DNA from 2 places in the Rhizobium sp. BK181 genome. Region 1 is predicted to be linked to the other one. Evidence: predicted binding sites of a transcription regulator. Region 1 holds the regulator's gene; the other holds the start of a gene.
What was found. Region 1 encodes PhoB, which activates phosphate uptake and scavenging genes when phosphate is short. Its sites were predicted from a motif close to TGTCATNNANCTGTCAT; they were not measured.

Region 1 (4,213 bases):
GGGCATCACGGATCGCCTGCAGCAGTTCGGAGGACGGCACGGCTGCCTTGACGCCGAGCAGCAGTCCCTCGCCCCTGATATCCTCTATGATATCAGGATAGCGATCCTTGAGCGAGGCCAGCCCCTGACGGAAGACCAGCGAGACGTCGCGCACCTGCTGCAGGAAGCCATCCGCGAGGACCACCTCGAGCACGGCACTACCGACAGCCATGGCCAGCGGATTGCCGCCATAGGTGGAGCCGTGGGTACCGGCTTTCATGCCGGAAGCGGCCTCTGCCGTCGCAAGGCAGGCGCCAAGCGGGAAACCTCCGCCAATGCCCTTGGCAACTGCCATGATGTCGGGGGCGGCACCAGACCACTCATGGGCAAAAAGCTTGCCGGTGCGGCCCACGCCCGTTTGCACTTCGTCGAAGATCAGCAGCAGACCGTGCTCGTCGCACATTGCGCGGAGCGCCTTCAGAAACTCGTTGGTCGCCGGGCGAACGCCGCCTTCTCCCTGAATAGGCTCGATCAGGATAGCGGCCGTCTCGCTTGTAATGGCAGCGCGAACGGCATCGAGATCGCCGAAAGGAACCTGGTCGAAGCCGGGTGCCTTGGGACCGAAGCCTTCAAGATATTTCTCCTGGCCGCCGGCCGCGATTGTCGCCAGCGTACGGCCATGGAAGGCGCCTTCAAAGGTGATGATATGGAACCGCTCGGGATGGCCCTTCGAAAACTGATAGCGGCGTGCGGTCTTGATCGCACATTCCAAGGCTTCCGCGCCGGAGTTCGTGAAGAACACCTTGTCGGCGAATGTCGCCTCGGTCAGCCGCTTCGCGAGCGTCTCCTGACCGGGGATCTCATAGATATTGGAAAGGTGCCAGACCTTGTCTGCCTGCTCCTTCAACGCCCCCACCACGTGCGGATGGCCGTGACCGACAGAGGTGACAGCAACGCCCGCGCCGAAATCAAGATATCGCTCGCCCGTTTCGGTGATCAGCCACACGCCCTCGCCTCGCTCGAACCGCAGCGGGGCACGAGAGTAGGTATCGTAAAGCGCGGCTTCAGCCATGGCGCGATCTCCTGTCATTGATTACCAGTGGCCGGATTCCGGCTAAGGAAAGCAGGTCCGGAAAATTAAAAATGCCGCCTTTCGGCGGCGAGCAGCACTATTTACTTTTCGCACTGCGATGTCAACAAAACTGAGGCTTTGCAACATGCGTCAAGCAGCCATCTGAGGCCGCAGGACCTATCAACAACTAATGTTGCAGAAATGACTCTCCCGTCCAGCAAGTTGGGGAAAACTTGAAATTCGATTCGCCGGGATTCAACCGACTCTTGTCACAGAGTCAGCCTCACACTAGGTTAAAACTCAATTACTAGACTGCATGCGGCGGAACTAGTCACCAAAATCGAGCAAGCGTTTCTTGCCTCGGATACGTCCGGGGCAACGGTGAAGGATTCTGCCTACACCAACGCTAATAAGGCGGAGACAGGGGCATGAACTGGACAGACGAGCGCGTTGAAAAACTGAAGAAGCTTTGGTCCGAGGGCCTTAGCGCCAGCCAGATCGCAGCACAACTTGGCGGTGTAAGTCGCAATGCCGTCATCGGCAAAGTCCACCGTTTGAGTTTGCCCGGCCGAGCCAAGGCCGGAGGCTCGACGACAACTGTCAGAACGCCCAAGCGCACCACATCCGCGCCGCGCGCTCCGAACTATGCATCTCGCGTCACCACGCGCACCGTCACCCGCCAGCAGGGTGCGACGATGCTCAAGGAAGAGATCGAAATCGATGCTATCGAGCAAGTCAGCTTCCGCCCGGCCGCAAACGTGGTCGTTCCGATTTCCCGCCGCCTCGGCCTGACGGAACTGACCGAACGCACCTGCAAGTGGCCGGTCGGTGATCCGCTGAAGGACGACTTCCACTTCTGCGGCTGCGAATCTCCGGATAATTCCCCGTATTGCACGTACCACCAGCGTATGGCGTACCAGCCGGTCAACGAGCGCCGCAAGGCAGCCAACCGGGTCGCCTGACCCGGAAGCCGGATAAGGACACAAGAAAACGGGCCCTCGCGGGCCCGTTTTTCGTTGAAGCAGTATGGAGGTCGAGGGAAGCCTCAGGCTTCCATGGAGTATCCGGCACCACGCACGGTGCGGATGACGTCCTGCATGTTGGAGAAGTTCAGCGCCTTGCGCAGGCGGCCAACGTGCACGTCGACAGTACGCTCATCGACATAGATGTCGTGACCCCAAACGCCGTCGAGCAACTGCGAACGCGAGAAAACGCGCCCCGGTGACGCCATCAGGAACTCGAGGAGACGGAACTCGGTCGGGCCGAGGCGAACTTCGCGGCTCTTGCGATGAACGCGGTGCGTCTCGCGGTCGAGCTCGATGTCGCCGCACTTCAAGAGCGTCGAGAGTACCTCGGGCTTGGCACGACGCAGCATGGCCTTGACGCGGGCGACAAGCTCCGGCGTCGAGAACGGTTTGACGACGTAGTCATCGGCGCCGGTGGAGAGGCCGCGAACGCGTTCGCTTTCCTCGCCGCGCGCTGTCAGCATGATGATCGGCAGGCGCTCGGTTTCCGGCCGCATGCGCAGGCGGCGGCAGAGTTCGATGCCCGACACGCCCGGGAGCATCCAATCGAGGATCAGCAGGTCCGGCGTGCGTTCCTGCAGCCGGATCTCGGCCTCGTCGCCGCGCAGGATGGTATCGACCTCGAAGCCTTCAGCTTCAAGGTTATAGCGAAGAAGCACGCTCAGCGCTTCTTCATCTTCAACGACAGCTACTTTGGGTATCATTCGTTTCGGTCTCCTGGGGGCACGGTCGCGGAACGATTATTCCGTGACGGCGCCGACGGTGTTGGCGGTATCGTCCTTCGGACGTTCGCCTTCCGGCTGGGCACCGGTGGCCATGTAATAGATGGTTTCGGCAATGTTGGTCGCGTGGTCGCCGATACGCTCGATGTTCTTGGCGCAGAACAGAAGATGCGTGCAGCTGGTGATGTTGCGCGGATCTTCCATCATGTAGGTGAGCATCTCGCGAAACAGCGAGGTATACATCGCGTCGATTTCCTCGTCGCGTTCGCGGATCGACTTTGCCTTGTCGGCGGCCCGGCTCGTGTAGACGTCGAGCACTTCCTTGAGCTGGACGAGTGCCAGTTCGGAGAGATGCTCGAGGCCGCGAGCGAGCCTGCGCGGCACGCCGGCGCTCTGGACGGCAATGACGCGCTTGGCGGTGTTCTTGCCAAGATCGCCGACGCGCTCGAGGTCAGCCGCAATGCGGATCGAGCCCATGATTTCGCGAAGATCGGCGGCCATCGGCTGGCGGCGGGCGATCGTAACGATCGCCTTGTCACCAACCTCGCGTTCGGCGTGATCGAGGATCACGTCGTCGGAGATGACCTTCTGGGCCAGAGCCGTGTCGCCGTTGACGAGGGCGCGAACCGCATCCGAGACCATCTGCTCGGCCAGGCCGCCCATTTCCGAGATACGGCGGGACAGGAACTTCAGATCGTCGTCGTAGGCAGAAAAGATATGTGTCGATGCCATAGGGCTCATCCTTGAATATGGTGAGGGTTACCGACGCCGGCGATCAACCGAAGCGACCCATGATGTAGTCCTGGGTGCGCGGGTCGTCCGGGTTGGTGAACATCTTGTCGGTGTCGTTCTCCTCGACGAGATTGCCGAGGTGGAACATCGCCGTGCGCTGCGAAACGCGGGCGGCCTGCTGCATCGAGTGCGTCACGATGACGATCGTGTAGTTTTCGCGAAGCTCGTGGATCAGCTCCTCGACCTTTGCCGTGGCGATCGGATCGAGAGCCGAGCACGGCTCGTCCATCAGGATCACTTCCGGGCTGACGGCAACGGCGCGGGCGATGCAGAGACGTTGCTGCTGACCACCGGAAAGGCCGGTGCCGGCTTCATGAACGCGATCCTTCACCTCGTTCCACAGACCGGCGCGCTGCAGGCTGACCTCGACGATCTGGTCCATGTCGGCCTTCGACTTGGCAAGACCATGGATGCGCGGGCCGTAGGCGACGTTCTCATAGATCGTCTTCGGGAACGGGTTCGGCTTCTGGAACACCATGCCGACGCGAGCGCGGAGTTCCACGACATCGATATCCGGATCGTAGATATCGTCACCATCGAGCGTGATCTTGCCGGTAACCCGGCAACCATCGATCGTGTCGTTCATGCGGTTCAGGCTGCGCAGGAAGGTGGACTTGCCGCAA
Region 2 (4,213 bases), on a different contig from region 1:
GCCCGTCGGTTCTTGATCGCGCTTTTGCGAACGTTTCCTATAACAGACCGACCATCGCCGCAGACCGCGGCCAGAAGAGCTTCAAGCTTTCCTTCGACGCTTTCATGCAGAAGCGCGGCGGTGCAACGATCATTTCCCGTGGTAAGGGTATGAAGCGTGCCAATGCTGCGCTCTTTGCATCGATCGAACGCCGATATGGTGTTCCCGCTGGCCCGCTGATCGCGATCTGGGGCATGGAGACCGGCTTCGGCAGCTACATGGGCAACCAGCACACCATGTCGGCCGTATCGACACTTGCTTACGATTGCCGGCGCTCTGATTACTTCACCGATCAGCTTTACGCAGCGCTTCAACTCGTCTCGGAAGGCTACCTCAGCCCGCAGGCGCGAGGCGCCGCGCACGGCGAGATTGGCCAGACGCAGTTCCTGCCACGCAATGTCGTACGCTTCGGCGCCGATGGCGATGGCGACGGTCGCGTCGACATGGTCGGCTCGCGCGCGGATGCGCTGGCCTCGACGGCTAATTTCCTGAAGGGCCATGGTTGGCAGGCCGGCGCCGGCTATCAGCCCGGCGAGCCCAACTTTGCAGCGATCGCCGGCTGGAATGCCGCCACGGTCTATCAGCAGGCCATTGCCTACATCGGCCAGCAAATCGACGGAAACTGAGTATTCAACACTGAGCCACGAGCGCCGAACTGAAGTTCGGCGCTTTTTATTTGGGCTTAGACATCCGGTCGAATGAAGTCGCGGGTTTCGGCATCCATCACCCACAGTTCACCGGTCGAAATGTCGAACCATGCTCCATGAAGCGCGATCTCACCGGCCTCTTCCAAGGCCTTGATGTTCGGGAATGTCCTGAGGTTCTCAATCGAATTGCGGATCGATACTCGCTCGAGTGCAGTTTGACGCTCGGCGGCAGTCATCACGTCGTTGGCGCCGATCTGTTCTGCCGCAGGCTTCACGAGCGACATCCAGCGTCCAATAAAGTCACCAGGAGAAAGAGGTTCAGCGCTCGGGTCCAGAGCCGCCCTGATGCCACCACAACGGCCGTGGCCCATGACGACGATATCTGTAACCTTCAGGGCTTGAACCGCAAATTCCAGCGCGGCAGACGTCGAGTGGAAATGCCCATCCGGCTCATAGGGCGGCACCATGTTGGCGACATTCCGGACGACGAAAAGTTCGCCCGGGCCGGCGTCGAAAATCAGTTCGGGCGCAGCACGGGAATCCGAGCAGGCTACCACAAGCGTACTGGGGTTCTGCCCGTGCTCCGCTAGTGTCCGATAGCGATCACGGGCGTCCGCATAACGCCCGTTCATAAAGTTGCGATAACCGTCTAGAAGGGTGCTTGGAAAATGCTGCATGATCTTCGATTACAGCCTGCGCAATACAAGATCAATATCGCACCGCACGATAGCCGCTAGCCCTTGCGCCTTTGGGCCGGATGCAGCAGGCGCCTCATCTGAACCATTGCCATCGGCGTTGCCAGGCTCGAGGAGTCGCTCGCAAGCGTCAGTTCATCGCTGCCCCGCTTCACAGCGCGAGCAAGCACCTCATAGACGCTTGCCGTTGCAAGCTGGAGCGCCTTTTCGTCCTCCATGCCGGAGAGAAGCCGCGATAGAAACAGGGCCGCAAGGAGATCGCCAAGACCATTCGGCGGCTTGTCGATAAGGCGATGTTCCGCCAACAGCGCGTGGCGCCCCGAAAGATAGAGGTTCCCCGTGCCGCCTGCCATCATCGGCACGGCTGACGTTACCAGCATGCGAGACGGCCCCAGCGACAGCGCGGCATCCATGATCGCCGTATTGTCATCCAGCGAGGCGCCAACGAGCCAAGCAAGCTCATAGCGATTGGGCGTCGCAAGCGACGCGAGGGGTATCAGATGATCCCTGATCGCCTCCGCCGTTGCCTGCGGCACATAGAGCCCACCCAGGTCCCCCATCACCGGATCGCAGACATAAAACAATTCCGGCTTTCGTTCGCGCAAAGCAGTCACGAGCCGGGCAACCGAGCGTGCCTGCGCCGCATTGCCGAAATAGCCCGAAAGAACGGCCTTCACTTCGCCGATCCACGGCGCGCGGATGAGATCGTCAATCGCCGCGTCAAACTCTGCTTCGGTAAATGTCAGCCGCGTTGACCGACCATGGCCGGGATGCCAGGGGAGCACGATCGTCGGCAGCGCCCAGACCTGATGGCCGAGGGTCTCCAGCGCAAAGACGGCCGCGCGATTTCCGACAGAACCACGCACAACATGGCTGGAGATGACGATGACAGTTCCTGCAGCACTTTCCGACATGATGCTCCACTCAGCTTTCGACACCCGTTGATCCCCTTTTTGCTGCTTCACTGTCAACCGCTCTTCATAGAGACATGAAAACGTCAGCTCGGGAAATTTCCACATATCTACGACGAAGCAAAATCTTTCGAAAATTTGCGTTGCGGTGGCCAAAAACGCATGAAAGCTGCCTCAGAAAGCGCTCATTTAGAGATTCTTTCGTCAAATCTTCTGCTACTTTGCGCCAAATCGAGGAGATGAGGGAGTATCTGCGATGGCTGGTCGAAACAATCCGAAACGAGAAAAACAGCTTGAAAGCGCGACCAAAATCGCGGCTGCAACCGGGGAAACCTATCTCGATCCTGATATCCTCTTTGGGCGTGCCAGCGGCGATGACCTGGAGCAATACACACCGGAGATGTTGGCGCTTTCCGCCGTTCATTCGGCTAAGGAACTGGCTGCCTGGGGCAGCAACTCGGCACGTATCACCATCGATACGATTGCCGACGTGGAGCCGGGCGGTGTTGCGGTATCCATTCTCTCGGTGACCGACCACAACATGCCGTTCCTGTATGAATCGGTGATGGGCGAGGTTACCAGCAGCTATCGCGACCTTTACATGGCCGTGCATCCGATCCTGGTGATGGAGCCCGGCAAGGCTCCCGAACTTTACACCGCTGATCTCCCGAGCGAGCCGGCCAATCGCGTCAGTCACATCCAGCTACATCTTGCGCCCCTGACAGCGGCCCAGGCCGCTGAGCTTGTCAAGCGAGTGAAAACGGTGGTCGAGCAAGTGCGGGTAACGGTATCCGACTGGAGACCCATGCTGGATAAGCTTGGAACGGTGATCGATGAGCTTTCCGCCTACAATGCCAGCCGGCGGAAGACTGAACGGGACGAAGCGCTTGCCTTCCTGACCTGGCTCCGCGACGCAAATTTCACCTTCCTCGGCATGCGGGAGTATGTCTATTCCGGCAAGGGCGCGAGCGCGAAGGTCGAGCGCGACAAGGGCACGGGTCTTGGCATCCTGTCGAACCCCGACGTTCTCGTTCTGCGCACCGGCAAGGATGCGGTGACGACGACCCCGGAAATCCTGGCATTCCTGGATGGCCCGGACTTCCTGATCGTGACCAAGGCCAATGTGAAGTCGATCGTCCATCGCCGCGCCTACATGGACTATGTGGGGGTCAAGCGCTTCGACGCCGACGGCAATGTGACGGGCGAACTGCGTATTGTCGGTCTGTTCACCTCGACTGCCTACACGTCGCTTGCAAGCGATATCCCGCTGCTCCGCTCCAAGATCGAGCGAGTGAAGGAACATTTCGGCTTCGACCCAATGAGCCACTCGGGCCGTATGCTCGATAACACGCTGGAATCTTATCCGCGCGACGACCTCTTCCAGATCGACACACCGCTTCTGGCCGGCTTCGCCGAGCAGATCAACGATCTTGCCGATCGGCCGCGTGTTCGAGTCCTGCCGCGCATAGACCATTTCGACCGATTTGTATCGGTGATCGTTTACGTCCCACGCGAAGAGTATGACTCGATCGTGCGTGAGAAGATCGGGACCTATCTGAAGACCGTCTACGATGGCCGTGTCTCGGCCTACTATCCGGCTTTCCCGGAGGGCGGTGTCGCACGCGTCCACTTCATCATCGGCCGGTCCGGAGGCAAGACCCCTCGTGTACCGCAGGCAAAGCTGGAAGAAGCCATTCGCGCCATCACCGCGCGGTGGGATGATCGGTTCGAAGCCCTAGCCGGGCCGAAGGCCCCTCAGTTGCACGTAAGCCACGCCTTCCAGGATCTCTTCCCGCCGGAAGAAACCTTTTACGATCTCGAGGATATCGCCGCCTGCGCGGCCGGGGAGCCGATCCGCATCGCGTTCTACACGCGGGAAAAAGACGGCGTTGAGCTGCTTTGCCTGAAGATCTTCCATTCC

Region 2: the regulator PhoB is predicted to act here: its motif matches at 2,347-2,363, upstream of FHT77_RS10370 (NAD-glutamate dehydrogenase).

The regions. Positions count from the first base shown of each region.
Region 1 is NZ_JACHZA010000001.1:980,094-984,306, forward strand. Features, by position in the region: gene FHT77_RS04985 (aspartate aminotransferase family protein) at 1-1,051, opposite strand, end outside; gene FHT77_RS04990 (GcrA family cell cycle regulator) at 1,480-2,013, shown strand; gene phoB (phosphate regulon transcriptional regulator PhoB) at 2,097-2,780, opposite strand; gene phoU (phosphate signaling complex protein PhoU) at 2,817-3,530, opposite strand; gene pstB (phosphate ABC transporter ATP-binding protein PstB) at 3,574-4,213, opposite strand, start outside.
Region 2 is NZ_JACHZA010000003.1:89,161-93,373, reverse strand. Features, by position in the region: gene FHT77_RS10385 (lytic transglycosylase domain-containing protein) at 1-665, shown strand, start outside; gene FHT77_RS10380 (carbonic anhydrase) at 722-1,363, opposite strand; gene pdxY (pyridoxal kinase PdxY) at 1,420-2,295, opposite strand; gene FHT77_RS10370 (NAD-glutamate dehydrogenase) at 2,549-4,213, shown strand, end outside.